3 regions of the Streptomyces sp. NPDC060184 genome follow, and region 3 is predicted to be linked to each of the others. Evidence: riboswitches for the same ligand, from Rfam matches in the RefSeq annotation. Region 3 holds a riboswitch; each other region holds the start of a gene.

Region 1 (9,344 bases), on a different contig from region 3:
GAGCGGCTCACCATCGAGGGCATCCTCGAAGGCCGCGCCGGGTCCGGCACGTACGTCCGCCGGCCGCGTGAGCGCGGGCGCATGATCCGTACCAAGAGCCCCGAACGCCACAGTCCCTCGTTCTTCCGTGCCGTTCTCAACGCCCAGGACCACGAGGGGACATGGGAGTCGCGCTCCGCCGCCCGCACGCCCGCGCCCGAGCGCATCGCGGAGCGGCTGGGCATCGAGCCCGGTGACCTCTGCGTCGTCACGGACTACGAGTTCCTCATGGAGGGGCTGCCCGTTCAGCTCTCCCGGAGCTGGGAACCGATGGCGATCACCGGGGACACCCCGGTCGTGCTTCCCGAGATGGGCCCGCACGCCGGGATCGGTGTGGTCGAACGGATGCGGTCGATCGGCGTCCGCGTCGTACGCGCCGTCGAGATCCCGCGTCCGGCCCGCGCCAATCAGGAGCAGGCAAACCTCCTCGGCATCAGCATCGGCGGTCTGATCACCGAGTTGGAGCGCACCTTCTACGACAGTGACGGCCGCCCGGTCGAGACCGCGGACATCGTGGTGCCGGACGTGCGGTGGGAGATCGCGTACGAGATCGCCGTCGAGCAGCGCGAGTAGGGGCTGTCCGTGCGGGCCCGGACGTGACGCCGCCCCCGCCGGGCCGTATGGCCGGGCGGGGGCGGCGTGCTTCGTGCTCCAGGGTGCTTCGTGCTCCAGGGTGGTCAGGCGACGGTCGGGGCCTTGGCCTCGGCCGACCCGGTCGTGGTCGCCCCGGTGGTGACTGCCTCGGTGGTGACCGGTTCGGTGGTGACTGCCTCGGCGGCAGCTGTCGGTCTCGCCGCACCGGCCGCCACGTCGGCCGTCACGTCGGCCGTCACGTCGGCCCGCGCGGCGGCTTCGGCCGCCGCCGCCCGGGCCGCCGACGCCGCCTTGCCCTGGTGGATCATCAGGCCGATGAAGCCCGCCAGGAAGCCGCTGATCAGACCGGATATCGCGTTGTTCAGTGCGTTGGTGCCCTCGCCGTCCGGCATGCCGATGAGGAAGTAGACCACCACCGCGCTCATCACGGCACCGGCGAGACCGCCGATGATCGCGCTCGCCGCCGAGGTGCGCACCCGGGCCCCGAGCGATGTGTCCGAGGGGGCGGAAGGGGCGGGAGTGGCAGAGGTGGTCATGGCGGAGTCCTCCAGGAGGGGCTGCGATGCGGGACCGGGGGCGCGGCCGGTGCCGGGGCAGGGCGAAACCGCCGCCTCGGGGGTACGCGTCCTCACGGGCAGCCCGCCGGTTCTGGGGGATGCAGCCATATCCTTGGCCAGAAGAGCACGCGTGGCAACTACCTGCCGTAAAAGCGTCGTTGAGCCATGAACTGCCACGCTTTGGGCCCAACTGGGGTGCTCTGTGGCCGCGATGGTGTGGCGCTCATGCGCCTGCGGGAGGAACGCACCCTGACCGGCGGGTGATTGCCGGTCCTCCGTGTTCCTTCCGGGTCCCGGTGCGTTCCTGTCGGCGCGCGTGCCGAGGAGGCGGTGCGGGCCGGCTTCCCGGACGGCCGTACGCCGGGGTGGTCAAGAGTCCGTTCAGGATGGCGTAGAGTTGTGTTCACCGACGCGGGGTGGAGCAGCTCGGTAGCTCGCTGGGCTCATAACCCAGAGGTCGCAGGTTCAAATCCTGTCCCCGCTACTGAAGGCCCGGGCCCGGCACGCACAGCGTGCCGGGCCCGAGTCGTTTCCGTGTGTGCGTGCGCGGCTCGTCGCCCGCTCGCACCCGGGTGCGGGCGTGGAAGCGATCCGGGTGTGGTCCCCGTGTGCGGTCGTGGACGCGGTCCCCGGGCGTAACGATCTGCCGGACCGGGCATGAACTGGTCCATCCAGGAAATGTCTCGCACGCCTGCGCGGTCCGTGCCGTCCGGCCGAACGTGTGGACGTGCGCCCGGACGTCCGGGGCAGCCGCTCCGCCGCTTCCGTGCGCGGCGCCGGGGTCGCCGTGCGCGGAACTCGTCGCCTCGCCGGTCCTGACCACCCGGCGTACACCGGCGCTGGGGGGCGCTCGAAAGGGAGTCGTGCGCTCCCCCCTATGGACGACGAGGGGTCGCCGCGCGGCGCGGTTCGGGCCAGCCTGGGCAGGGCGCGGTAGGTTCCGCAGCCGTGGCGGGACAGGGCAGGAGAAGCGCAGAGGTGGGGAAACCGCTGTACGAGCATGGCTGGATGGCCGGGGGTGTGGGCGCCCGGCGTTTCGTGCGGATGCTGCCTGCCCTGCTCATCGCCGGCGGACTCGTCTTCGACATCGCCTCACCGCCCCGCTTCACGGCGGTGCCCCTGTTCGTCGCCGCCCCCCTGATCGCCGCGCCGTTCGCCTCCCGGGCCGGAACCATCCGGATCGGTGTCGCCTCGCTCGCCGCCGTCATCGCGATGCGGGTGTACGTGGGCACCATCGGGCAGATCGTCCCCGTCATCGAGACGCTCACCGTCTTCACCGCGGCCGTGCTCGCGCTCGTCATCAACGGGGTCGTACGGCGCGGCAACGAGCAGCTCGCCTCGGCCCGGATCATCGCGGAGACGGCCATGCGCGCGGTGCTGCCCGTCCCCGCCGACCGGGTCGGCGGGCTCCATGTCGCCGCGCGCTACGAGGCGGCGCAGGCGGACGAGTACGTCGGCGGCGACCTCTTCGCCGTCGCGGACACCCCGTACGGCGTACGCCTCGTGCTCGGTGACGTACGCGGCAAGGGGCTCGACGCGGTCGAGGCGGTGGCGGTGATCATCGGCGCCTTCCGGGAGGCCGCCGAGCAGGAGGAGACGCTGGAGGGGGTGGCGCAGCGGCTGGAACGTGCCCTGGCCAGGGACGCCGCGCGGCGCGGCGGGCTGGACCCGGTGGAGGGGTTCGTCACCGCGGTGCTCGCCGAGGTCCCGGAGGGCTCGGCGACCTTGCGGATCGTCAACCGGGGGCACCCCGAGCCCCTGCTGCTCCATGCCGGAGGGGCGCTGGACGTGCTGCGGCCGAGCATGCCCGCGCTGCCCCTCGGCATGGCGCTGGGCGCCTGGCCGGACCGGGTGGACGAGTGGGAACTCCCGCCGGGCGCGACGCTGTTGACCTACACGGACGGGCTTTCCGAGGCGCGCGACCGGGCGGGTGTGTTCTACGACCCGGCGGAGCGGCTGCGCGGGCGGATCTTCCCCGGCCCCGACGAGCTGCTGACGGCGCTCACCGACGACGTCCGGCTGCACACCGGTGGCCGCTCGACGGACGACCTGGCGCTGCTGGCGGTCGCCCGGCCGGCGGAGGACCAGCCGGAGCGCCGGACCACCGTGCCGATCGTGGGCCGCGGGAACGGCTGACGCGGGCCCGCCGGCCGTCGCCCCGGGGCTTCCCCGAGCCGGCCCGTGGTTCTCCCGACCCCTCCCGTGGTTTTCCCGGGGTGCGCCCCGGCCCGTCGGGCGGACGCGGCGACGGTCCGTAGCAGAGCGGTGCCGCTCGATAACATATGACACACCGTCAGAAAAGCGGGGGCGCTCCGGCTGTCCGTAAGTCGCCCTGATGAGTGGTGATATGCCCTGGTAAATCCCGCCCCGAAGTGGGAATGATCAAGGGGAACAGCTTGGAATCGGAGCCGTCTGTCTATTAACGTTCGATAACGCAGCGCGGTCGTCCCAGCCGTCGTCAGAGACGGCGCCGTGCGCGAGCGCCGAATTCCGCAAGGGAACCGGGGAACCACTTCTTGGGGTGAATCGGACACCTGTGTCTCCTCGGAGACGTCAGGCGCCCGTAGGAGACCTTCCTGCTCCGAACCCGTCAGCTAACCCGGTAGGCGAGAAGGAAGGAAAGGAGTGCGCCTCCGTGGCGTCCAACCAGCCTGCCCCCGAAGCCCCGTCACCTTCTGCCACGCTCGACGGTTTCGGTTCCCCCGGCGACTCCGACAAGGCGTGGGAGGAATGGAACCCCACCGAGGATTCCCTCCGCCCCGTACGCGGCCGGCACCGTGTGGCCAAGCAGCGCGGTCTCGCGCGTAGTTCCACCGTCCTCGGGGTCGGCGTCATCGCGGCTGTCGGTGCGGGCGGCATGGCCACCGCGCAGAGCAAGCCGCCGGTCTCCATCTCTCTTCCCGATTCGCTCGCGGACAACCTTCCGGATGCCAAGTCCGTCCCCGGGCTGGGCGCTCTGATCACCGCGGTCGAGTCCGACGACACCCCCGAGCCGGTGGTGTCGGCCGCGCCGTTCACCACGGCCGGGCTCACCACGGCCGAGACCGAGCAGGGTGCCACCGACGCGGGTGAGGCCCTGCGCGCCCGCATCCTCCAGCAGGCCGAGCAGCAGCGGTCCGCCGCCGACGCGGACGCGAAGGCGGCCGAGGAAGCGGCGGCAGCCACCAAGGCCGCCACCGAGGCGAAGAAGCAGCAGGGCGAGGCGGAGGCGAAGGCCGCCGCGGAGAAGAAGGCGGCCGAGGAGGCCGCGGCGAAGAAGGCCGAGGCCGAGAGGCTCGCCAAGCTCGCCGCCAGTTACGCGCTCCCCACCTCCTCGTACACGATCACCTCCACCTTCGGCGAGGCCGGCACGATGTGGGCCTCCGGGCAGCACACCGGGCTCGACTTCGCCGCGCCGACCGGCACCCCGGTCAAGGCCGTGCACGGCGGAACGGTCAAGTCCGCGGGCTGGTCGGGCTCGTACGGGTACCGCACGGTCCTGGAGCTCGACGACGGTACGGAGATCTGGTACTGCCACCAGTCCTCCATGGACGTGGTCGTCGGCCAGCAGGTCAGCACCGGCGACACCATCGGCCGCGTCGGAGCCACCGGCAACGTCACCGGCCCGCACCTCCACCTCGAAGTCCACACCCCGGACGGCACCGGCATCGACCCGATGGCCTGGCTGACCGACAAGGGCCTCGCGGTCTGACGCTCCGCGTCCCCGAGCCCACCGAACCCCGGCAGCCCTGCCGCTCTTCCCCCCCCCAGGACGTCAGGGCTGCCGGTTCTCCCTCCCCCCGGAGCACGGACGCCGCGTACCCGCGAGGAGCGCGCCTCCGGCGGGGCCGGCCACGATCGGAGCCGTACCGGGATCACGAGCGGAGCTGTACCGGAATACGGGCCTCCGTCCGGTCCGTTGAACCGTTCATGACTTCATCTCTCCGCAAGCTCGGCACGGCCGGTGCCGAGGTCTTCCCCCTCGCCCTCGGCGGCAACGTCTTCGGCTGGACCGCCGACGAGGCGCAGTCCTTCGCGGTCCTCGACGCCTACACCGCGGCCGGCGGCAACTTCGTCGACACCGCCGACGCGTACTCGGCCTGGGCCCCCGGCAATCAGGGCGGCGAGTCCGAGACGCTCATCGGCGCGTGGCTCAAGTCCCGCGGCAACCGCGCGGACGTCGTCGTCGCCACCAAGGCCGGTGCCCACCCCGAGTACCGGGGGCTCGCACCCGCCACCGTCAGGCGCGCGGTGGAGGAGTCGCTGCGGCGCCTCGACACCGACTACATCGACCTCTACTACACGCACTACGACGACGAGAGCGTCCCGGTGGAGGAGATCGTCACCACCCTCGACCAGCTGGTGAAGGAGGGCAAGGTCCGCGAGATCGGCGCCTCCAACATCAGCCCCGAGCGCCTGCGCGCCTCCCTCGCGTTCTCCGAGCGCGAGGGACTGGCCCGTTACGTCGCCCTCCAGCCGCACTACAACCTGGTCTCCCGCGCCACCTACGAGGGTCCCGCGCAGGACCTCGCCGCCGAGACCGGTCTCGGCGCGGTCCCGTACTCCGCGCTGGCATCCGGCTTCCTCACCGGCAAGTACCGCCCCGGTACCCGGGTGGAGAGCGCCCGCGCCGAGAAGGCCGGCGCGCACCTGGACTCCGAGCGGGGGCGGAAGGTGCTGAGCGCGCTCGACGCCGTCGCCGAGGCGCACGGGGCCGAGATCGCCACCGTCGCGCTGGCCTGGCTCGCGTCCCGCCCCACGGTCGTGGCACCGATCGCCTCGGCGCGCACGCCCGAACAGCTCCCCGCGCTGCTCGCGGTCGCCGACCTCGCGCTGACCGACGAGGAACTGGACCGGCTCACCGAAGCCTCCGCCTGAGCACGCCTTACTGCGGCGGATGCAGATAGGGGTTGTGCCCGCCGTACTGCCGGTGCGGAGGCGGCTGTTCGTTGGCCGGGGCCGGGGCCGGGGCCGGGGCGGGGGCGGGGGCCGGGGGCGCGTACCCCCGGGCCGCGTGGGCCCCGTGCGCCGCGTGGGCTCCGTGCGCCCGGTGTCCCGCGTGCGCACCATGTGCGCCATGCGCCGTGTGGGCTCCGGCGCCGTACGGGACGGGCACCGGGCGGTGGACGGCGGGGCGGAACACGCTGCGGGCCGCCTGGCTCAGCGCGGGGGCGGCGACCTCGCGGCGCTCCCACAGGTGGTGCAGCAACTCCTGTTCGCGCGCCGCGAAGTCGGCGCCCACCGCACCGCGCCGGGCGTCCCGCCGCAGCGCGGCCAGCGAGGTCGCGAACGACTCGTACTCCGCGACGGCACGGGCCGCCGCCCGGCCCCTGGCCCGGTCCGACGCCCCGTGCCAGTGCCGCGCCAGGTCGCGCGCCATGCCCCGGGCACGCATCGAGCCCAGCGCGAGCGGCTCGGCCGGAGTGAGCCAGCCGGCCACCGCGTACGCCGGGAACTCGGCGGTGAGCGTCCGCAGTTCCCGTCTGCGCGACCAGATCGCCAGCCAGGTCAGCAGCCCGAACACGGGCATCATGAAGACGCCGTAGACCAGGTAGAAGCCGTACGGACGCCAGGTCGCCGAACCGTTCCACAGGGCGTGCATGCCCATCGCCAGCAGCAGCCCCAGCACCGGCAGCGCGATCCGGCCGGCCCTGCGGAGCCGCCCGGCGGCGGCCAGGCCGAAGCCGATGCCCGTGAGTGTGGTGAACACCGGGTGCGCGAAGGGCGACAGGACGATCCGCACGAAGAAGGTGCCGACCGTCACCGAGGCGATTCCCACCGTCCCCAGCTGCCGGTCCTCGCCGAAGGCACTGCCGAGATAGAGGATGTTCTCGCTGAACGCGAACCCGGTCGCGGTGAAGCCCGCCGCCACGATCCCGTCGACGACCCCGCTGAACTCCCTTCTGCGGAACAGGAAGAGCATCAGCACGGCGGCGCCCTTGGCGCTCTCCTCGACGATCGGCGCGACGACCGTGGCGCCCAGGGTGTCGGCGCCCGAGGGGTCCGCCGAGAGGTTCGCTATCAGGTACGTCGCGTAGGAGTTCGCGACGATCGCGACCAGCGCCGCCGCGCACGAACCCCAGGCGAAGGCGAACAGCAGATTCCGCCACGGCGCCGGTTCGACCCGGTCCAGCCAGCGGAACGCCGTCATCAGGAGCGGCACCGGCAGCACCGCGAGCCCGAGACCGACGAGGAACCCCTCGGTGCCGGTCTCCCTGCGCACGAGCGCCAGGATGAGCAGCCCGCAGATGGCCAGCGTGACGATCACCGCGCCCGCGCGGAAGGCCCTGCTGCGCCACACCATCCCGACGCGGCGCGGGCGGTACCGCCAGTGGGCACGCTCCGGGACGGCGCCCAGAATCTCGCCGATCCGCTGCTCCTCGAGCACGGGCACGGCGGGCTGGGACTGCTGGTGCTGCTCTGACCCGGCGGACATGTCCCGACCCTAACGAGCGGGACCGACAGACGACCAGGAGGTCCCGCCCGGCCCGGGGCGAGGGGCCGGGCGGGCTCCCGGCCCTCTCGGACCCCGGCCCTCTCGGACCCCGGCGAATCAGACCCTGGCGAACAGCAGGTCGTGGACGACATGGCCCTTGTCCAGGCCCTGCCCCTCGAACCGGGTCAGTGGCCGGAACGCGGGACGCGGGGCGTAGCCGCCGTCGGGCCGGGTGTTCTCGAACCGGGGGTGCGCGGTGAGCACCTCCAGCATCTGCTCCGCGTACGGCTCCCAGTCGGTCGCGCAGTGGATCACCGCGCCCGGCTTCATCCGCCCCGCCACCAGGTCCAGGAAGTCCGGCTGGATCAGCCGCCGCTTGTGGTGGCGGACCTTGGGCCACGGGTCGGGGAAGTACACCCGCAGGCCGTCGAGGGACTCCGGCTTCAGCATCTCGCGGAGCAGGATGATCGCATCGCCGTTGGCGACCCGCACGTTGGTCGAGCCGGCCTGGTCGGCGAGGCGCAGGAGGTTGCCCTGGCCCGGGGTGTGCACGTCGACGGCGAGGATGCCCGTGGCCGGGTCGTCCGCCGCCATCTGCGCGGTGGCCTCACCCATGCCGAACCCGATCTCCAGCACGACCGGCAGCCCGCCGAACATCTGGTCGAGGTCGAGCACGCTCAGGCCGTCGATGTCGAAGCCCCACTGCGGCCAGAGGCGTTCGAGCGCGTCCTGCTGGCCCACCGTGACCCGGCTGCGGCGCGGCTGGAAGCTGCGGATGCGGCGCTCGTGGTGCGAGCCGGCCGGGTCGGCGGCCGGGCCGCCGGGGAAGCGCGGCTCCTGGCGCAACCGGCGCTGCCGGTCGAAGGAGGCGGCCCGGCGGGCGGCGGCGTCGGCCGCTTCCGCGTCGGCCGTGTCCACGGCGGCCGTGTCCTCGGGGGTGCTCGCGGGGGCGTTCGCCGCCGCGTCCACGGCTGCGGCGTCCACAGCTGCGGCGTCCACGGCTGCGTTCATGGCGGGGGCCCCGGCGGTCTCGTCGTGCGCGCCGGGCTCCGTGCTGGGGTTCAGGGGCTGCTCAGACACAATGCCCCGATTCTACGGCGGGCGGACTCCACCCCGCCCCCTGCGCCTGAGCCAGCACCCGCCGGGCGATCTCCCGTCCCACCGGCAGCGCCGTGGCCAGTGCGGCGTCCGCGGGGGTGTGGAGCACGTGCACGGTGTGCGGGGCCTCACGGATCAGGAAGTCCTCGACCGGAGTGCCGTCGCCGTGCACCGCCTGGGCGCGCACGGCGGTGCGCGCCGGTCCCAGGTCCTCCTCGGTCACGTCGGGCAGCAGCCGCCGCAAGGAGGCCGCCACCACCGCCCCCGTCGAGCCCGCCCGGACCGCCCGGCCCGCCTGCCAGGGATGCCCGGGGTGCGCGTCCCGGGCGGTCCGCCCGATCACGTCCGTCCGCTCCGCCGGCACCACAGCACCGGCCCCGACGAGGCGCGCCCCGTCGCGGGCGTACCCCTCCGGCCGGCGCGCGGTCCGCCAGGAGGCGGGCCGGGTCAGCGCGGAGAGCAGTCCGCCGGGAGGGGCCGACGGTACGGGCCGCCCGGGCGCCGTCGCGCCGACCGGCCCCACGTGGACCGTGCCGTCGACGGACCGGACGACGCCCCGGACCAGCTGCGCCCCGAGGAACGGGTGCCCCGGGTGCGGCACCGGATGGACCACTCCGCGTACCAGCTCCGGTCTGCGCAGC
Region 2 (9,344 bases), on a different contig from region 3:
ACGCGGCGCAGTACGCGGCGTCCTCGGGGGTCAGGCCGGCCGAGGCCGCGGTGAGTCCGAGGACGACGGGCTGGTGGGCGCCGCGGGGCCGGGCGGTCGCGAGCGCGTCCAGGGCCGGGCTCGGCCAGGTGGACCTGGCCGCCCTCATCAGCTGGCGGCCGAGCTTGCGGGCGGTGGCCCGCAGGGCGGGTGAGGGCGTACGGGCGTCCGCCGCCTCGTCGAGGGCGAGCGGGTCGTGGCCCAGGGCCGCCGCCGCGGCGAGCGCGGCGGCGGTGAGCCCGGTGGTGTGCAGACGGCCCCGGCAGAAGTCGGCGAGGTCGCCCGCGTCGCGGACGCGTCCCGCCGTGACGGCCGGTTCGGCCCCGCCGGAGTGGGCATGGCCTCCGGCGGGGAACCGGCCGTCGGCGAGGACGAGCAGGGCTGCGCGTGACATGGGTCCCGCCCGATCAGAAGAGGAAGTAACGCTGGGCCATGGGCAGTTCCCTGGCCGGTGCGGGTTCGACGAGGTCTCCGTCGATCGTCACGGCGAAGCTGTCCGGGTCGACCTCGACGCGGGGCAGAGCGTCGTTCTCCCGCATGTCCGCCTTGGTGACGCCCCGGGTGCCGGCGATCGGCACGAACCGCTTGCCGAGTCCGAGGCGTTCGGGCAGACCGTCCTCGATCGCCGCCGCCGAGACGAAGTTGAAGGAGTTGGAGGCGGGAGCCCTGCCGGTGGCACCGAACATCGGCCTCGGCAGGACCGGTTGGGGTGTCGGGATGGACGCGTTGGCGTCGCCCATCTGCGCGTACGCGATCTGCCCTCCCTTGATGACCAGTTGGGGCTTCACCCCGAAGAAGGCGGGGTCCCAGAGGACGAGGTCGGCGAGCTTGCCGGTCTCGACCGAGCCGATCTCGCGGTCGAGCCCCTGCGCCACCGCCGGGTTGATCGTGTACTTGGCGACATAGCGACGCACCCGGTGGTTGTCGGCCGCACCGTCGCCGGGGAGTGCGCCCCGGCGCGCCTTCATGACGTGCGCGGTCTGCCAGGTACGCAGGACGACCTCGCCGATCCGCCCCATGGCCTGGGAGTCGGAGGAGATGATCGAGATGGCGCCGAGGTCGTGCAGGATGTCCTCGGCGGCGATGGTGGAGGGCCGGATACGGGACTCGGCGAACGCGAGGTCCTCGGGAACGGCCGGGTTGAGGTGGTGGCAGACCATCAGCATGTCGAGGTGTTCCTCGATGGTGTTGACGGTGTGCGGGCGGGTCGGGTTGGTGGAGCTGGGCAGGACGTACGGCTCCGAGACGACGGTGATGATGTCGGGCGCGTGCCCGCCTCCGGCCCCCTCGGTGTGGTACGCGTGGATCGTGCGGCCCGCGATGGCGGCGAGGGTGTCCGCCACGAAACCGGCCTCGTTGAGGGTGTCCGTGTGGATGGCGAGCTGGGCGCCGCTCTCCTCGCAGACCCGCAGGCAGGCGTCGATGACGGCGGGCGTCGCCCCCCAGTCCTCGTGGATCTTGAACCCGAGCGCACCGCCGCGCAGTTGGGCGCGCATGGCCTCGTGGGACATGGTGTTGCCCTTGCCGAGGAGCCCGATGTTGACGGGGTACGCCTCCAGCGACGCGAACATCCGGGCGAGGTGCCAGGAGCCGGGGGTGACGGTGGTCGCCTTGGTGCCCTCGGCGGGCCCGGTTCCGCCGCCGACGAGGGTGGTGATCCCGGACGACAGCGCCTGGTCCACCAGGGTCGGCGAGATGAAGTGGACGTGCGCGTCGATGGCACCCGCCGTGAGGATCTTGCCGTTCCCCGCGATGATCTCCGTCTCGGGCCCGATGACGAGCCCGGGGTGGACGCCGTCCATGGTGTCGGGATTTCCGGCCTTGCCGATGCCGGTGATGCGCCCGTCGCGGATGCCGACGTCCGCCTTGACGATCCCCCAGTGGTCGATGACGACCGCACCGGTGATGACCGTGTCGGGGGCGCCCTCGGCGCGGCTGGTGCGGGCCTGTCCCATGGACTCCCGGATCACCTTGCCGCCGCCGAACACCGCCTCGTCGCCGGCCCGTCCGGGGCCGCCCGAGCGGTCCTCCTCGATCTCCACGAGCAGGGAGGTGTCGGCGAGCCGGATGCGGTCGCCGGTGGTGGGGCCGAACAGGTCGGCGTAGACGGCACGGTCGAGTTCAGCCATCGAGGGCACCTCCGGTTTCGCCACGCAGGCCGGGGACGACGCGGGCGCCTGCGAGCGGGACGAGTTCGACGTCCACGGGGATGCCGGGCTCGAAGCGCACGGCCGTCCCGGCGGCGATGTTCAGCCGCAGGCCGTGGGCGGCCCCCCGGTCGAAGTCGAGGCCGGGATTGGCCTCGGCGAAGTGGTAGTGCGAGCCGACCTGGACGGGGCGGTCGGCCGCGTTGAGGACGGTGATCCGGGTGACCGGCCGGCCCTCGTTGATCGGCACGGCCCCGTCCGCGTACAGGATCTCTCCGGGAATCACGGCGCCCCTCAGACGATCGGATCGTGGACGGTGACGAGTTTGGTGCCGTCCGGGAAGGTGGCCTCCACCTGGACGTCGTGGATCATCTCGGGGATGCCGTCCATGACGTCGGCGCGGGTGAGCACCTTCCGTCCGGACGCCATGAGTTCGGCGACGGTCCGCCCGTCGCGCGCGCCCTCCAGGATGTGCGACGTGATCAGCGCGACCGCCTCCGGGTGGTTGAGCCGGAGCCCGCGCGCCCGGCGTCTCCCGGCGACGTCGGCGGCCACATGGATGAGCAGGCGCTCCTGCTCGTGCGGGGTGAGTTGCACGCTTCCACCTCATCGTCTCGCGCCCGGTCGGGTCCCTGGACGCGGCGGAGCCGCCTCGGACGACGACAGCTCGTCGCCCGCCGATGCGGGCACACCGGCCAGACACCGCACGTTAGGGCGGAAGTTTTTCCGTCGCGTTAACTGGGCCGGTCACGTGGCGACACCGTCCGGTACGGGGGCACGGCCCCGGCGGGCCGGACCGTCCCCGGAACGGTCCCGCCGGCCTGCCCGCACCCTCCTCGCCTCGTATACGGCGCGCACCGGGCCGGGGCGCGCACCGCGTACCGGCCCGGGGGCGTCCGGGGGCCGACATGGTCCGGCGGTCGCACGGGTAGTAATCCAGCAGCCCGCCCTGCCCGGACCGGTGGGGGGCGGCCGTCGGGCGGGTCGCCGACGGCATCGCCGGTGACATCGGCCGTGACCCCTTCGTCCTCGACGCCGCAACCACCGCGCTCACGGCCCGTCCGGCCGCGTCGGGGAGCACCGCACCGCGTACCCGCCACAGCGCCCCACGAGGTGAGTCCCCATGCTGCCGCCGGAGTTGCCGTCCCTGCCCGCACTGACCCACGCGGAGGCCGAGTTCATCGACCGTTACCTCGCCGTCCTCGACCAGGTGGGCCGGATCAACCCGGCCCGGGGCAGCGACACCTACGCGGCGCTGCGGGCCGCCCAGGCGCTGGCCTCGCACGCCGCGACACTGCGGGACGCCTTGGCGCTGATGCACGAGCGCGGCGAGGACCGGATCCACGCGGCCACGCTGGCCCGGGCGCTGCGCGCGCTGGACGGGGAGCGGCGGGCGGGGCGGGTCTCCGTACCGCCCGGGAGAGCGAGTTGACGGGCCCGGTCCGCGCCGGAAGGCGACCGGCGCCCCCGCCTCGGCCCCGGCCCCGGCCACGGCGATGTCGGCCGATCATGTTCCGTACGCTCCTGAACATGAATCGCTCCACCGGGCCCCTGCGGCCCCTCACCCGGCTCGTCGGCGGGGACATATGCGCCTACGAGCCGACCGCCGACGCCTGGGGTGCTCTGTCGCCCGCCAGGGTCTTCCGGCCGTCGGCCGGGGACGAGGTCGTCGAGCACACCGCTCCCACCGGCCTTCATCAGGTCTTCTACACGACTCTGAGCGCTGCCGTCTGCGTAACGGCCGCGGGGACCGAACTCTGGCGGTCGGAGTTCGAACCCGAGTCGGACGAGCGGTTCGGGCACCGCCCCGGCTGCGCCCTCTCGTCCGACGGACTCACGGTCTGGGTCTACCGGCCCGACGCCATGGCCGGGCGCGACCGCCCGGACCAGTGGGTCGCCCTGGACGCGGGAACCGGAGCGGTACTCGGGCAGGCGGATCTGGACACGGTCGGGCACGGTGGTACCCAGCTCGCGCACCGGGCGAGCGGCGAAGTCCTCCTCGACGTGGGCGAGGGACAGGACGGATCGGTCATCCACCGGGCGTCGGTGTCGGGTGGGCGGATGAACCTCTTCCGCTATCCCTGGGACGACAGGGTTCTCATCGGTCTGTCGCCGGACGGGCGGCACTTCATGACGGTCGACCACTCCCAGACCGACATGGCCGTCCACGCGTACCCCGGCGGCGAAGTGACGTTCTCCCTCTCCGTCGAGGCCCTCGGGCACGATCCGGACGAGGTCTTCGTGGAGTGGAGCGGCGGCTACCTGGACCCGGACACCGTCGTCGTCACCGTCGTCGGCGAGACCGAGGACATGGAGGAGTGGTTCCGCCACACCCGCGTCGACGCGCGGACCGGCGAGGTCCGAGGCGTCTTCGACGCACACGGCGAGAATCCCTACGACATCCAGCCGCTCGGGGACGGGTCCTGGCTCACCGCCGGCCCGGACGGCCACCCGATCCGCCGGAGGACCCCGTAGGACTCGGCGACGGCGACCCCGCACGGGATCCGGGCCGGACCGGAGCCGTTTCTCCGCTTCCGGCGACACGCCCGTGATGAATTTCCGATTTTCCGCCCGTTCGGCGCAGGGTTTCGGCCCGCCGGGCCTCCCTCCCGATTTGCGCTCCCCGGTGCCCTCCCCGTGCCCCAAGTACCGCACTGCGCAGCCGCGGTGGAGGCGCCCGGGGTGCGCGCCCCCGGCCGCGCCGGACGCTCCCCCACTCTCCCGGCGCAACGTCGGCCGACCGTCCTCACCTCCTCTGCCACCTCGAAAATCCCGCACGGCCTGGGTCAAGATCCCTGGGACGACAAGCCCCCGCCACCCCGACGGGGCGGTCCGCGCGGACGCCGAGTCCTGCCGCCGAGCGGATGACGGGTCGACAGGAGTGGATCGGCAGGAGTGGAGGACCCGAGCACTACGGGCCGACCGGGCAACCGGCCGTCCCTCGGGGTGAAGCCGCGACATGCGGCCGGGCGACTTCGCCAGCCCGAACCCGACAGGTCATCTTTCACAGGCGGCTGACGAAGGGTTGCGCATGACTGCGCAGGTTCATGTCCCGTCTCTGCTCACCCGGGCCGGTACGGCCTCGGTCCTCACTCTGGCCCTCAGCTCGACCATGCTGGCCCCCGGCCTGGTCTCCGACGCCGAGGCCGCCGCCCAGTCGACGAAGGCGCTCCGGGTCGCCGCGTCCAAGAAGGGCTCCCCCTATCAGTGGGGCGCCACCGGCCCCCGGCGGTTCGACTGCTCCGGGCTGACGCTCTACTCGTTCAAGCGGGTCGGCAAGAAGCTGCCCCGCACGGCGCAGCAGCAGTACAACAAGACGCGCCACATCACCTCCTCGCAGCGCAGGAGGGGCGACCTGGTCTTCTTCCACAGCGGTCGCAGCGTGTACCACGTGGGCATCTACGCCGGAAACGGCAAGATCTGGCACTCCCCGAAGACCGGTGCCGTGGTGCGGCTGGAGCGGATCTGGACGAAGCGGGTCTGGTACGGACGGGTGCGCTGACGTACACCGGGCCCGTGCCGCCGGTGTGCGGCGCCCGGCCCGGACGCGGCGACGCGCGACGACCCCGCCGGGTCGCACGGCCGCCCCGTCCGGGCCGGGTGCGGCGTCAGCCCCGCACCGGTACGGACCACGGCAGCACGACCCACACGGTCTTGCCGCCGTCCTCGGTCGGAGTGACGCCGAACCGGCCGCCGCACTCCCTGGCCAGGACCCGGATGATCGCCAGGCCGCGCCCGTTGTCCCGTTGTACGGCCGGGGGCAGCCTTCTGGGCCACCGGGGGTGGCTGTCCGTCACCTCCAGCCTCAGTTCCTCGTCCCGGTCGAGCACCAGCCGCACCGTGAACGTGGGCGACTGGCCGAGTGTGTGCAGGACCGCGTTGGTCGCGAGCTCCGAGACGATCAGCAGGATCGTCCCGGTGTCCTCCGTGTCGTCGCGCATGCCCCACTCCGCGAGTACGCGGGCCACGTGTCTGCGGGCCGCGGACACCGACACCGGATCGCTCGGCAGGGTGACATGTGCTTCCTGATGATCTGCCATGGCGACGCCGTCCCTTTCCGCCCGGCCGACCCCTATCGGCCCGGATTGTGCCTGGCGCCAGAGTGCCACCGCCGGACCCCGCGCAAGCACGATCTGCCGAGATATGCATATATCTATCGCTCAATGCGGTGAACTCCGGCTCACCGGAGCTCGAACATTCGGCACACTGGCTTCCAGGTCGGCCGACGGAGCGGTCGGCCGTGCCGCGCCCGGCGGAAGGAGACCGGAATGGGCAACGGCCCCGTCGTGCGCCGTCGCAAACTCGGGGAAGAGCTGAGGAGTCTGCGCCACTCGTCGGGACTCACCAGCCAACAGGCGGCCTCGCTGCTCGGCTGGCACCAGTCGAAGGTGAGCAGGATCGAGACGGGCGCGAGCGGCGTGTCCCCGGCCGACGTCGGCCGGCTGCTCGACGCGTACGCCGTCGTCGATCCCGAACTGCGCACCCTCCTCTCGGCACTGGCCGGGTCGGCGGACGGCCGGGACACGGGCTGGTGGCACGCCTACCGGGGCGTCATTCCGCCGCAGTACCGCGACTTCATCGCTCTGGAGGCGCAGGCCGAGACCGCGAGGACGCTGGAGACCTCGGTGGTCCCCGGACTGCTCCAGACCGCCGACTACGCGCGGTCGGTCACCGAGTCCGCACTGGACGGCATAGCGGGGGACCATCTGGACGCCCTGGTCGAGGTACGGCTCGCCCGCCAGTCGGTGCTGCGGTGCGAGGCCCCGCTCCGGCTCACCGCCGTGCTCGACGAGGCGGTGCTGCGGCGCGAGGTGGGCGGGCGGCGCGTGATGCGCGCCCAGCTCGACCATCTCGCGCACATGTCGGAACTTCCGCACGTGGAGATCCAGTTGGTTCCGTTCAGCGCCGGTGGGTACGTCGGACTGACCGGCCCCTTCGTCATCTTCTCTTTTCCGACAACTTCGGCTCTGGATGTGGTCGTTCTCGACCACTTGACGCGTAGTCACTATCTGGAGCGGAAAGAAGATCTGGAGGCGTACGGTTCCGCCTTCCGCACCATGCGGGAACGCGCACTCTCGCCCGAGCGGTCGCGGGACCTCATCACGGCGATCGGCCGCCAGGACGCGGGCCGCGCGTAGCGCCGTCGGCCCGGCAGCGTCCACCGACCCGAAGGAGCACCATGCCCGAACGCCCGGCACCGCCCGCCGTCCCGTGGCGCCGCAGCAGTCGCAGCACCGGTATGAACAACTGCGTGGAGACGGCGGTAGTCGGACCGACCCTGCTCTCCGTGCGCGATTCCAAGGACGTGGACCGGGCCCGTCTGTCCTTCTCCGCACCCGCCTGGAGCGCGTTCGTGTCCGGTCTCCAGGACCCCGGCACGGACGGGGCGCGGGGCTGAGCGCACCGGACCCGGGACCGCCGCGAGCGCACCGGCCGCGGCGCCCCGGGCGGGCCTCCGCTCTCCGGTCAGGCGGTGCCCCTCGGAGCCGTACGGACGATCGTGTCCAGGGCGGTGTCGACGCGGTCGTCCGTCAGGTCGGCCCGGGCGGTGAGCCGCAGGCGCGAGACGCCGTCCGGGACCGACGGCGGGCGGAAGCATCCCACCGCGAGGCCGGCCTCCCGGCAGTCCGCCGCCCAGCGGACCGCCGACTCGGGGGAAGGCGCCCGCACGGAGACGACGGCGGCGTCCGGGCGGGCCGCACTCAGCCCCTCCGCAGTCAGCCGCTCGTACATCCGGGTGGCGACCTCGCGCACCCGGACGGCGCGTTCCGGCTCCCTGCGCAGCACCGCGAGGCTCGCGAGCGCGGCCCCGGCGGAGGCGGGTGCCAGCCCGGTGTCGAAGATGAACGTACGGGCCGTGTTGACGAGATGACGGATCACCGACGCGGGTCCCAGGATCGCGCCGCCCTGGCTGCCCAGGGACTTGGAGAGGGTGAGCGTGGCCACCAGCCCCTCGTCGCCCGCCAGCCCGCAGGCGGCCGGGGCGCCCCGGCCGCCCGCTCCGAGCACCCCGAGACCGTGCGCGTCGTCGACGACCAGTCCGGCGCCCGTGCTCCGGCAGACGGCGGCGAGGGCGGCGAGCGGGGCGGCGTCCCCGTCGACGGAGAAGACCGAGTCGGAGACCACCAGCGCCGGTCCGGTGCGGGACTCCAGCGCCTTGCGGACCGCCTCGGGGTCGGCGTGCGCCACCACCTCGGTCCGCGCGCGGGCCAGTCGGCAACCGTCCACGATCGAGGCGTGGTTGGCCGCGTCGGAGACGATGAGGCCGTCGGCGCGGGAGAGAGCGGTGAGCGCGGCCAGGTTCGCCGCGTAGCCGGAGGAGAACACCAGGGCTGCCTCGAAGCCGCAGAAGTCGGCGAGTTCGCTTTCGAGTTCCGCGTGGAGGTCGGTGGAGCCGGTGACCAGGCGTGAGCCCGTGGCGCCCGCACCCCACTTCCGGGCCGCCCCGGCCGCCGCCCCGGTCACCTCGGGGTGCCGGGTGAGCCCGAGGTAGTCGTTGCTCGCGAGGTCCAGTACCTCGGTTCCGGCAGGTCGCGGGCGCAGCGTGCGGACGAGTCCGGCGGCGGCGCGGCGGCCGGACTCCTCCTCGGTCCAGTCGAACGGGGTGAAGGCCATCGGGGGGTCCCTTTTGTAGGCAGCTCACAGAGGGTAGCCGGGGGCGCAGCCGGTCAGGGTGTGGCAATACACACACATGCTCCCTCTCTCTCCTGTCGGGTTCCTCCTTGGCCGATGGCCGTGGTGTGCGTCAGGATCGACGCCATGGACCTGTTGAGCACGCTGGTGGACAAGGGGTTGCGGCGCGAACTGCCGACCCGTGAAGAAGCGCTCGCCGTACTGGCGACCTCCGACGACGAACTGCTCGACCTGGTGGCCGCCGCGGGCAGAGTGCGACGGCAGTGGTTCGGCCGCCGGGTGAAACTCAACTACCTGGTCAACCTCAAGTCGGGCCTGTGCCCGGAGGACTGCTCGTACTGCTCGCAGCGGCTCGGCTCCGAGGCGGGCATTCTCAAGTACTCCTGGCTGAAGCCCGACGAGGCGTCACGCGCGGCAGCCGCCGGGGTGGCCGGGGGCGCCAAGCGGGTCTGCCTGGTGGCGAGCGGCCGGGGCCCCACCGACCGTGACGTGGAGCGGGTCTCCCGGACCATCGAGGCGATCAAG
Region 3 (9,344 bases):
CGCGCGGACCGGTTGTGCCCGATCTGCAGGGCCAGCGTGCTCTTCCCGCAGTCCATCGTTCCGGAGAAGAACACAAGCTCGGGCATGAGAGGTCGAACGCCTTTCGACATGGGGGGGGGAAGGAGGGACGCGCCGGTGGGGCGGCGGCGTCAGGTGCGGACTTCGAGGAGGGGGACGAGCTGCTCGACCGGGGTCAGCGAACCGTGCATCCCGACCATCATGGACTCGTGGGGCTCGTTGGACGAGGCGGTGATCACCACGTCGTCGTGGGCGGCGGCGACCACGTCACCGATGCGGCCGTACACGCGCTCGTCGACCTCGGGGCCGAACCAGCCGGCGGCGACGGCCTCGTCCCGGCTCGCCACCCAGAACTGCTCTCCGAGCACTTCCTGCCAGACCGTCAGGACGTCGGCCTGGGCTCCGGGCACCGCGTAGACGTGGCGCGCGCGGCCTTCGCCGCCCAGCAGGGCGACGCCCGCGCGCAGCTCCCAGTCCTCGTCGAAGTCGATGCGGGACTGCTCGTCGAACGGGATGTCGATCATGCCGTGGTCGGCGGTGATGTAGAGCGCCGAGCGGGGCGGCAGCTGCTCGGCGAGGCGCCGGGCGAGTCCGTCCACGTACATCAGCTGCCCGCGCCAGGCGTCGGAGTCGGTGCCGAAGCGGTGGCCGGCGCCGTCGACCTCGCTGTAGTACGTGTAGACCAGCGAGCGGTCCCCGGCGGCGAGCCGCTGTGCCGCGACGTCCATGCGCTCCTCCCCGGCGAGACGGCCGAGGAACGAGCCGCCGCTGAGCGCGACCTTGGTCAGCGGCGTCTGCTCGAAGTCGGGCGCCGAGACCTGGGCCGTACGCACCCCGGCCGCGTCGGCGAGGCTGAAGACGGTGGGGTACGGCTGCCAGGCCTTCGGCGAGGTCCAGGGCTTCCAGCGGAGCTGGTTCATCAGCCCGCCGGTGGCCGGATCGCGCACGGTGTACCCGGGCAGTCCGTGCTTCCCGGGCGGCAGGCCCGTACCGACCGAGGCGAGGGAGGTCGCCGTGGTGGCGGGGAAGCCCGCGGTGATGGGACGCCCGGTGCCGCCGCGCGAGGTGGGCAGCAGAGAGTGCAGGAACGGTGCCTCGTCCGGGTGCGCCGTGATCTGCTCCCAGCCGAGGCCGTCGATCAGGAAGACGCAGTTGCGGTCGGCCGGGGTGAGCTCCGGGATCGACGCGGTGAAGCCGGGCACCTCCTGCCCGGCCACGAGGGTCGGCAGCAGATCCGCGAGGGACCCGGTGCCGTACTCGGGTACCGGAGCCGTGTCGAGAGGGAGGAGTACCGGGTCCTGCCAGGCGGGCTGGGTCATCAGCGGTTGGTCGGCGTGGCCGCCGTCGCCGCGGTGGCTTCGCTGAGCGCCTGGGCGAAGGCGAGCGTCTGCCGCACGGTGTCCGGGCCGTCGCCGGCCTCGCTGACCCGCAGGCTGAGGTCGTCGGCGGTGGAGCTGCCGGTGTAGCCGTGGTCGGCGTCGCAGTCGGGGTCGCCGCAGGCGGCCGGCTCCAGGTCGATCCGGGAGACCGCGCCCCAGCCGATGGTCAGGACGACCTCGCGGGGCAGCGAGCCGGGCACGTACTTCTCCGGGTCGGCCACGACACGGCTCACCACGACGGACGAGATCCGGCCGAGGTGCACGGACTCCGTGGAGGTCGTCGCGTACGGCGTCGGGGACTCCGTCTCGGAGGTCTGCTCGTCGGTGTGGCTGACGATGAAGCGGGTGTCCGTCAGGACGAGGACCGTGGCATGGCGCCGGACCTCGTTGGAGTCGAAGGTCGTCTCCTGGTGCACGAGGTACGAGGCGACCGGCTCCCCGCCGACGGCGGCCTCCACCGCCTCGGCCACGAGGGCCGGGTAGTAGCCGCTGCGCTCGATCGCCGCGCGCAGCCCCTGGGTCGTCGTACCGGTCTTTGCCATGACCCCCATCTTACGGGCCCCGGTGACCGCCGGGGACGCTACGGGGAGGGGTGGCCGGTCAGTAGTTCGGGAGCCGGCGGGGGCCGAGGTCGGTCCGCGCGGGAGGCGGGGCGAGCCGCACGCTCGCGCCGAGGACGGTCAGCCCGTGCGTGGCCACCACGACGGGTTCCAGGGTGACCGAGACCACCTCGGGATGGTCGTCGACCAGGCGGGAGACCCTCAGCAGCAGCTCTTCGAGCGCCCGGGTGTCGACGGGCGAGGAGCCGCGCCAGCCGAAGAGCACGGGGGCGGCGCGGATGGAGCGGATCAGTTCGGCAGCGTCCCGGTCGGTGGCCGGAACCAGCCGGTGGGCGATGTCCCCGAGGAGTTCGGAGGGGGTGCCCGCGAGACCGAAGGAGAGCACGGCTCCGGCGGTGGCGTCGATCGCGGCCCGCACCACGGTGTCGACGCCCCGGGGCGCCATGGACTGCACGACGGGCTGGAGTTCGGCGGGCTTGCCGAGGAGTTCGGTGAGTTCGCCGTACGCCCGGCGCAGCGCGTCCTCCCCGGCGAGGTCCAGCCGGACGCCGCCCAGGTCGGCGCGGTGGCGCAGATGGGGTGCGGTGGTCTTGAGGGCGACCGGCCAGCCGAGCTGGGCGGCGGCGGCCACGGCGGCGTCCGCGTCGGGGGCGGGGAGCGTCGCCCGTACGCCGATGCCGTAGCGGCCCAGCAGCTCACGGGCCTCGTCGTGGCCGAGCGGCCGGCCGCGTGGATCGGGGTCCGGGCCGAGCAGCGCGTCGATGAGCGCGGCGGTGCCGGGCTCGTCGATCGTGTCGTCGAGGAATTCGGGCACCCTGCCCGGCGCGGCGGCCTGGCGGCGCCACTGGGCGTACTTGACCGATTCGCTCAGCGCGCGGACGGCCCTTTCGGCGGCCGGGTAGGCGGGGATGCGGCCGGTGGGGGCGGGCGTGTGGACCCCCGGTTCCGCGGCCGGTCCGGCGGCGGAGGGCGGTGGCGCGGAGGCGGGTGCGTCGTCGCGGGCGGGTGGGCGCGTCGCTGCCGGACCGGACGCCGGACCGGACGGAGCCGCCGCCCCGCGCGTGTCCGGTCCAGGGCGGCCGGGGGTCCCGTCGCCCTCGGGCGACGCCGCGTGCGGGCGGGTGCCCGCCGTGGCCGCCAGCGCCTGGGCGAGTCCGCCGATCTCCAGGTGGACGACGGCCACCGGCTTGGCCGGTCCGGCGGTCCGGGCCGCCACGGCCTCGTGCAGGGCTGCCGCCAGCACCTCGCCGTCGCCGCTCTGCAGCTCGCCCTCTCCCCCGACCAGGGGGATCGCGGTCACGATCACCGCGTCGCACGCCGGGTCGGCGAGCGCCTCGGCCAGGGCTTCGCGGAAGTCCGCGGGCCCGGCCGCCGTGGTCAGGTCCCGGGGCGGCCGGGGCCGCAGTCCCTCCGTGAGGCAGGCGTCGTACGTGAGCAGCCCGAGCGACTCCGAGTTGCCGAGGATCGCCACACGGGGGCCCGCGGGCAGCGGCTGGTCGGCGAGGAGGAGGGCGGCGTCGATCATCTCGGTCACCGTGTCCACCAGGATCACGCCCGCCTGCCGCATCAGGGCGGAGACCGTGGCGTCGGGGATGCGGCTGACGGGCACGGCGTGGCCGGGCGGGGTGGCGCCGCTGTGCCGGGCGCCCTTGACCACCACGACCGGTTTCACGGCGGCGGTGCGGCGGGCGAGCCGGGTGAACTTGCGCGGGTTGCCGATTGATTCCAGGTAGAGCAGGGCGACGTCGGTGTCGGGGTCGTCGAACCAGTACTGGAGGAAGTCGTTGCCGGAGATGTCGGCGCGGTTCCCGGCCGAGATGAAGGTGGAGAGCGCGGCGCCGCGCCGGTGGAGTCCGGAGAGGAGCGCGATGCCGATGGCGCCGGACTGGGTGAAGAGGCCGATGCGGCCGGGCGCGGGCGATTCGGGGGCGAGCGAGGCGTTCATCCGGACGGCGCCGGAGGTGTTGATGACGCCGAAGGCGTTCGGTCCGATGAGCCGCATGCCGTAGGAACGCGCCTGGCGCAGCAGTGCGCGCTGGCGCTCGCGGCCCTCGGCTCCCCGCTCGGCGTAGTCGGCGGAGAGGACGACCAGGCCCCGCACCCCGTGCTCCCCGCAGTCCGCGACGGCTTCGGGGACCCGTTCGGCGGGGACGGCGATGACCGCGAGGTCGACCGGTTCACCGATGGAGCCCACCGAGCGGTGCGCGGGGGCCCCGTCGACGCTGTCCTGATCGGGGGCGAAGGCGTGGTTGACGGCGTACAGGCGCCCGGTGAAGCCGGAGTGCCGGAGGTTGCGGAGCACGGTCCGCCCCACGCCGCCCGGGGCGCGGCCGGTGCCGACCACGGCCACCGAGGCGGGGGACAGCAGCCGCTGGACGGAGCGGGCTTCGGCGCGCTGTTCGCGGGCGCGCTGCACGGCGAGCGATTCCGCGGTGGGTTCGATGTCGAGCGTGAGGTGGACCGCGCCGTCCTCGAAGCTCCGCTGCTGGGTGTAGCCGGCGTCCCGGAAGACCTTGATCATCTTCGTGTTGGCGGGCAGCACCTCGGCGGCGAACCGCCGGATGCCCCGCTCCCTGGCGACCGCGGCGATGTGTTCGAGCAGCACGGAGGCGACACCACGGCCCTGGTGGGCGTCCTGCACGAGGAAGGCGACCTCGGCCTCGTCGGCGGGCGCTGATGCGGGCCGGCCCCGGTCGTCGATCCGGTCGTAGCGGACGGTGGCGATGAACTCCCCTCCCACCGTGGCGGCCAGCCCCACCCGGTCGACGTAGTCGTGGTGGGTGAAGCGGTGGACGTCCCGGTCGGAGAGACGGGGGTAGGGGGCGAAGAAGCGGTAGAACTTCGACTCGTCGGAGACCTGCTCGAAGAAGCTGACCAGCCGTCCGGCGTCGTCCGGGGTGATGGGCCCGATCCGGGCGGTGCCGCCGTCCCGCAGCACCACGTCCGCCTCCCAGTGGTCGGGGTACGCGTGATGCGGACTCTGTTCCGGCGTGGGCTGCATGGGCAAAGCCTACGGCGGTCCCGCACTCCGGGAAGGGTCCGCGCGGGCCGCCCCGCGCGCTCGGCGCGTCGTCCGGACGGCCGCCCGCCCGTACCGCCGCGGGCGCGGTGTCCCCGCGACCGCCCGCGCGACCGGCCCTGCCACTGCCCGTACGACAGGCCCCGCCGCTGCCCGTCGGGCTGCCCGTCCGGCCGGGGGCCGGATACCCGTCCGGTCACCGTCCGACGGACCGTCCGGTCACCGCCCGACCGCCGTACGGACATGGTTCGACCGGTCGGGCGGTCACCTTTCGGCCGACCTCGGGACTGCCGTCCGGGGTGAGCGTCCCGGGCCGTACGGGCATCCGCGCGGCCGGGGGCCCGGGTCGCGGCGGATTCGGTGCCGGGGCAGGCTGGGAAGCCCACCGGGCGGCTCCGCCGCCGGGAGGGTACGCAGGTCCACGCCCCCATGACACAATGGTCTAGACAAATCAATTACCGGTCAGGACATCGCAGATTCACGAAGGGCAGAACCATGGTTGAGCGCCGCGTCAACGTCGGATGGGCCGAAGGCCTGCACGCCCGCCCCGCTTCCATCTTCGTCCGCGCCACCACGGCCTCCGGGGTCCCGGTGACGATCGCCAAGGCCGACGGCAGCCCGGTCAACGCCGCGTCGATGCTCGCGGTTCTCGGGCTGGGCGTGGAAGGCGGCGAGGAGATCGTGCTCGCCTCCGAGGCGGAGGGCGCGGACGCCGCGCTGGACCGACTGGCCAAGCTGGTCACCGAGGGGCTCGACGAGCTTCCCGAAACAGTCTGAATCCCCCTTCCGCCGGACTCCGCGACGGAATTCCCCGCTCGACCGGGCCGCACCGCTCCTCATGGACGGGGCGGCTCAGTCATTTCCCGGGCAGCCGTGAGGACTGGAATTCCGACAGCACGAGAAAGCGGCTGCAATTCGCTCTGCTATTTGTATACGGCGCGATTGTTAATGACGGGCACCCGAGGTGTTTACGGGATGTTGCAAAGTGCTCACCCGGGACTGCTTCACCGCCCGCGCCGGGCGCCGCGGCCGGTGCGCGGCCAGCGAGCGTTCCGCGTGCTGGGCGGCCAGACCCCTGGCCCGCTCCGCGTCCCCCCGGGCCACCGCGTCCACCAGGGCGCCGTGTTCGGCCCACGACTCGACGGGGCGGACCGGCTGTTCGACGGCGTACATCCAGGCGATCTTGTGCCGGAGCTGGGTCAGCAGGGCGATGAGACCGGGACTGCCGGAAGCCTGGGCGAGCGTCTCGTGGAACCAGCCGCCCAGCGAGCGCAAGTCCTCCCCCTCGCCCCGGCGGGCCCGCTCCTGCCCCAGCTTGACCAGTCCGCGCAGGACCTTGAGGTGCGCCTCGGTGCGGCGCTGCGCGGCCCGGGCCGCACCCAGCGGTTCCAGCAGGAGCTTCACCTCCAGGAGGTCGGCCGCCTCCTGCTCCGTCGGTTCCGCGACGCAGGCGCCGGCGTGTCGGCGCGTGACCACGAACCCCTCCGACTCCAGGGTCCGCAGCGCTTCGCGCACGGGCACGCGGGAGACGCCGTAGCGCCGCGCCAGAAGCTCCTCGGTGAGGCGGCTGCCGCGTTCGTAGACGCCCGAGACGATGTCGTCACGGATTGCCGTGCATACCGAGTGCGCGGGAATGCGCATGTCCGAACCTCCGCCTTAATCCCCGCGAAACGCGGCCGATCGAAGCCTGCACCGTGACTCTATTGCAATCTGAGTGAATTTCCGATGGCGTACCGGAATTCGCACATATCTTTTGCCTGCGGAGCGGGCGGCCGTAGGGGTTTCGGGTGATATGCCGAAGCCCCGGCACGGGCCGGGGCGTCGGGACGATCAGGAGGGTGCGCGACCGCTCCCGTACGGCGGTACCGCGGGACGGGCGGCGGTACACCGGGCCGGGACGGTGCGGCGGCGGGGCTCAGACGGTGAGGCCGCGGGCCCGCAGATACGCCACGGGGTCCATGTCGGTGCCGTACTCCGGGCCGGTGCGCGCCTCGAAGTGCAGGTGCGGGCCGGTCGCGTTGCCGGTGGCGCCGGAGAGGCCGATCCGCTCCCCGGAGGAGACGTGCTGGCCGACGAAGACGCCGAGGGAGGAGAGGTGGCCGTACTGGGTGTACGTGCCGTCCGTCATCCGCAGCACGATGTTGTTGCCGTACGCGCCGCCCCAGCCGGCCTCCACGACGGTCCCCGCGCCCACGGCGAGGACGGGGGTGCCGGTGGCGGCGTGGAAGTCGACGCCCGAGTGGCTGCCGGAGGACCAGAGCGAACCGCTCGACTGGTAGCCGGTGCTGACGTAGGAGCCCGCGATGGGCAGGTGGAAGGAGTTCAGGCGGGCGCGCTCGGCGGCGCGGGCGGCGCGCGCCTTCTCCTCGCGTGCCTCCCTCGCCCGTGCGGCTGCTTCGGCCTTCGCCTTCGCCGCGGCCTTCGCCCTGGCCTCCGCGCCGCGCTGCTGGGCCGCCGCCTGGTCGGCTATCCGGTCCGCGATGGAGTCGCCGAGCACCACGGCCCCGATGAGGCCGGTCGTACCGGGCGACGGGACGGTGGAGTCGGCGGCGAGGGCCGGGGAGGCCATCGAGCCGACGACGCCGGTGGCGGCGAGCGCCGCGACGCCGGCGAACCTGGCGGTGGAGCGCGTCAGACGGCCCGGGGCGCGATGCGTCCCGGTGGCACGGGTGAACGCCATGGAGGAGCGGGTCCTTTCCTTCCTTCTCGCCTACCGGGTTAGCTGACGGGTTCGGAGCAGGAAGGTCTCCTACGGGCGTTCGCGCCTCTCACGAGACGCGGGTGCCCGATTCACCCCAGGGACTTCACGGGTCCCCGGCTCCCCAGGCTCGCGCCTGACGGGGACTCGGCGATGACTGTCCGGCACCGCGAGTGCGGCACACAGTCGACGGACAGCCGGATCGACGCTAGGCCGCGGCGCTTTCGATCACCAAACGGACAGGGGGTTTTGTAGCGCATCCCACAGGGCAGAAAGTCATGCTTCATGGCAAAGGGGACAAACACCGCGACCCCGGCGGGATCTCTCCCACCGGGGTCACGGCCGGGACGTGCGCGGCCCGTGGTTGACGGCCGGTCAGCCGTTCACGACCGTCACCTCGCCGATGCCGAGCGCACGGACGGGATCGGCGATCTGCGCCGCGTCGCCCACCAGGATCGTCACCAGCCGGTCCACCGGGAAGGCGTTGACCACCGCGGCGGTCGCCTCGACGGTGCCGGTCTCGGCGAGCCGCGCGTACAGGTGCGCCTGGAAGTCGTCGGGCAGCTGCTGCTCGACCTGGTCGGCGAGGGTCGCCGCGACGGACGCGGCCGTCTCGAACTTGAGCGGGGCCACCCCCACGAGGTTCTGCACGGCGGTCTCGCGCTCCGCGTCGGTCAGCCCGTCCGCCGCGAGAGTCCGCAGGACCTTCCAGAGGTCGTCGAGCGCGGGGCCCGTGGACTCGGTGTCCACCGAGCCGCTGATGGCCAGCATCGCCGCACCGGCGGGGCCGGAGTCCGCACCGCCGGCCGTGGAACGGAGCACCTGGGCGAAGGCGCGTACGCCGTAGGTGTAGCCCTTCTCCTCACGCAGCACCCGGTCGAGCCGCGAGGTGAGTGTGCCGCCGAGGCAGTACGTCCCGAGGACCTGGGCGGGCCACACGCTGTCGTGCCGGTCCGCGCCGATACGGCCGATGAGCAGCTGCGTCTGCACGGCTCCCGGGCGGTTCACGATGACCACGCGGCCGGTGTCGTCCGCGGTGATCGGCGCCACCGGGCGGGGGCTGCCGGCGTCGCCCGACCAGTCGCCGAGGGTGTCGGCGAGCAGGGCGTCCAGGTCGATGCCGGTGAGGTCGCCGACGACGACCGCGACCGCGGTGGCGGGGCGGACGTGGGCGTCGTAGAAGGCGCGCACGGCGGCGGAGTCGATCCGCCGCACGGTGTCCTCGGTGCCCAGACGCGGGCGCGACATCCGGGCGGTGGCCGGGAACAGCTCCTTGGAGAGCTGCTTGGCGGCACGGCGCGCGGGGTTGGCCTGCTCGTGCGGGATCTCGTCGAGGCGGTTGCCCACCAGCCGCTCGATCTCGCTGTCCGCGAAGGCCGGGGCCCGCAGCGCCTCGGCGACCAGTCCGAGCGCCTTGGCCAGCCGGGAGGCGGGCACCTCCAGCGAGACCCGGACGCCCGGGTGGTCGGCGTGCGCGTCGAGCGTGGCGCCACAGCGCTCCAGCTCGGCGGCGAACTCCTCCGCGCTGTGCTTGTCGGTCCCCTCGGAGAGGGCGCGCGCCATGATGGTGGCGACGCCGTCCAAGCCCTCGGGCTCGGCGTCGAGCGGCGCTTCGAGGTGGATCTCGACCGCGACGACCTGCTGGCCGGGGCGGTGGCTGCGGAGCACGG

The links. A riboswitch is a leader RNA that binds a small molecule or an ion and turns the genes downstream of it on or off. The one in region 3 is predicted to bind cyclic di-AMP.
Region 1: linked by a shared signal. The riboswitch ahead of ACFWEE_RS00065 (M23 family metallopeptidase) and the one ahead of ACFWEE_RS12155 (M23 family metallopeptidase) in region 3 are both predicted to bind cyclic di-AMP.
Region 2: linked by a shared signal. The riboswitch ahead of ACFWEE_RS29630 (C40 family peptidase) and the one ahead of ACFWEE_RS12155 (M23 family metallopeptidase) in region 3 are both predicted to bind cyclic di-AMP.

What each region holds. Positions count from the first base shown of each region.
Region 1 is NZ_JBHWYX010000001.1:15,996-25,339, reverse strand. Features, by position in the region: gene ACFWEE_RS00085 (GntR family transcriptional regulator) at 1-612, shown strand, start outside; gene ACFWEE_RS00080 (hypothetical protein) at 717-1,169, opposite strand; tRNA gene ACFWEE_RS00075 (tRNA-Met) at 1,601-1,674, shown strand; gene ACFWEE_RS00070 (PP2C family protein-serine/threonine phosphatase) at 2,199-3,326, shown strand; cyclic di-AMP (ydaO/yuaA leader) riboswitch at 3,662-3,814, shown strand; gene ACFWEE_RS00065 (M23 family metallopeptidase) at 3,826-4,881, shown strand; gene ACFWEE_RS00060 (aldo/keto reductase) at 5,100-6,047, shown strand; gene ACFWEE_RS00055 (PrsW family intramembrane metalloprotease) at 6,055-7,605, opposite strand; gene trmB (tRNA (guanosine(46)-N7)-methyltransferase TrmB) at 7,723-8,685, opposite strand; gene ACFWEE_RS00045 (FAD-dependent oxidoreductase) at 8,678-9,344, opposite strand, start outside.
Region 2 is NZ_JBHWYX010000061.1:21,232-30,575, reverse strand. Features, by position in the region: gene ACFWEE_RS29660 (urease accessory protein UreF) at 1-433, opposite strand, end outside; gene ACFWEE_RS29655 (urease subunit alpha) at 447-2,168, opposite strand; gene ACFWEE_RS29650 (urease subunit beta) at 2,161-2,472, opposite strand; gene ACFWEE_RS29645 (urease subunit gamma) at 2,481-2,783, opposite strand; gene ACFWEE_RS29640 (hypothetical protein) at 3,310-3,618, shown strand; gene ACFWEE_RS29635 (hypothetical protein) at 3,717-4,661, shown strand; cyclic di-AMP (ydaO/yuaA leader) riboswitch at 5,111-5,189, shown strand; gene ACFWEE_RS29630 (C40 family peptidase) at 5,218-5,688, shown strand; gene ACFWEE_RS29625 (ATP-binding protein) at 5,795-6,226, opposite strand; gene ACFWEE_RS29620 (helix-turn-helix domain-containing protein) at 6,455-7,324, shown strand; gene ACFWEE_RS29615 (DUF397 domain-containing protein) at 7,366-7,584, shown strand; gene ACFWEE_RS29610 (8-amino-7-oxononanoate synthase) at 7,653-8,801, opposite strand; gene bioB (biotin synthase BioB) at 8,946-9,344, shown strand, end outside.
Region 3 is NZ_JBHWYX010000014.1:49,797-59,140, forward strand. Features, by position in the region: gene ACFWEE_RS12125 (thymidine kinase) at 1-86, opposite strand, end outside; gene ACFWEE_RS12130 (alkaline phosphatase family protein) at 150-1,337, opposite strand; gene ACFWEE_RS12135 (DUF5998 family protein) at 1,337-1,939, opposite strand; gene ACFWEE_RS12140 (GNAT family N-acetyltransferase) at 1,998-4,958, opposite strand; gene ACFWEE_RS12145 (HPr family phosphocarrier protein) at 5,472-5,753, shown strand; gene ACFWEE_RS12150 (GntR family transcriptional regulator) at 5,922-6,617, opposite strand; gene ACFWEE_RS12155 (M23 family metallopeptidase) at 6,892-7,656, opposite strand; cyclic di-AMP (ydaO/yuaA leader) riboswitch at 7,669-7,837, opposite strand; gene ACFWEE_RS12160 (M16 family metallopeptidase) at 8,050-9,344, opposite strand, start outside.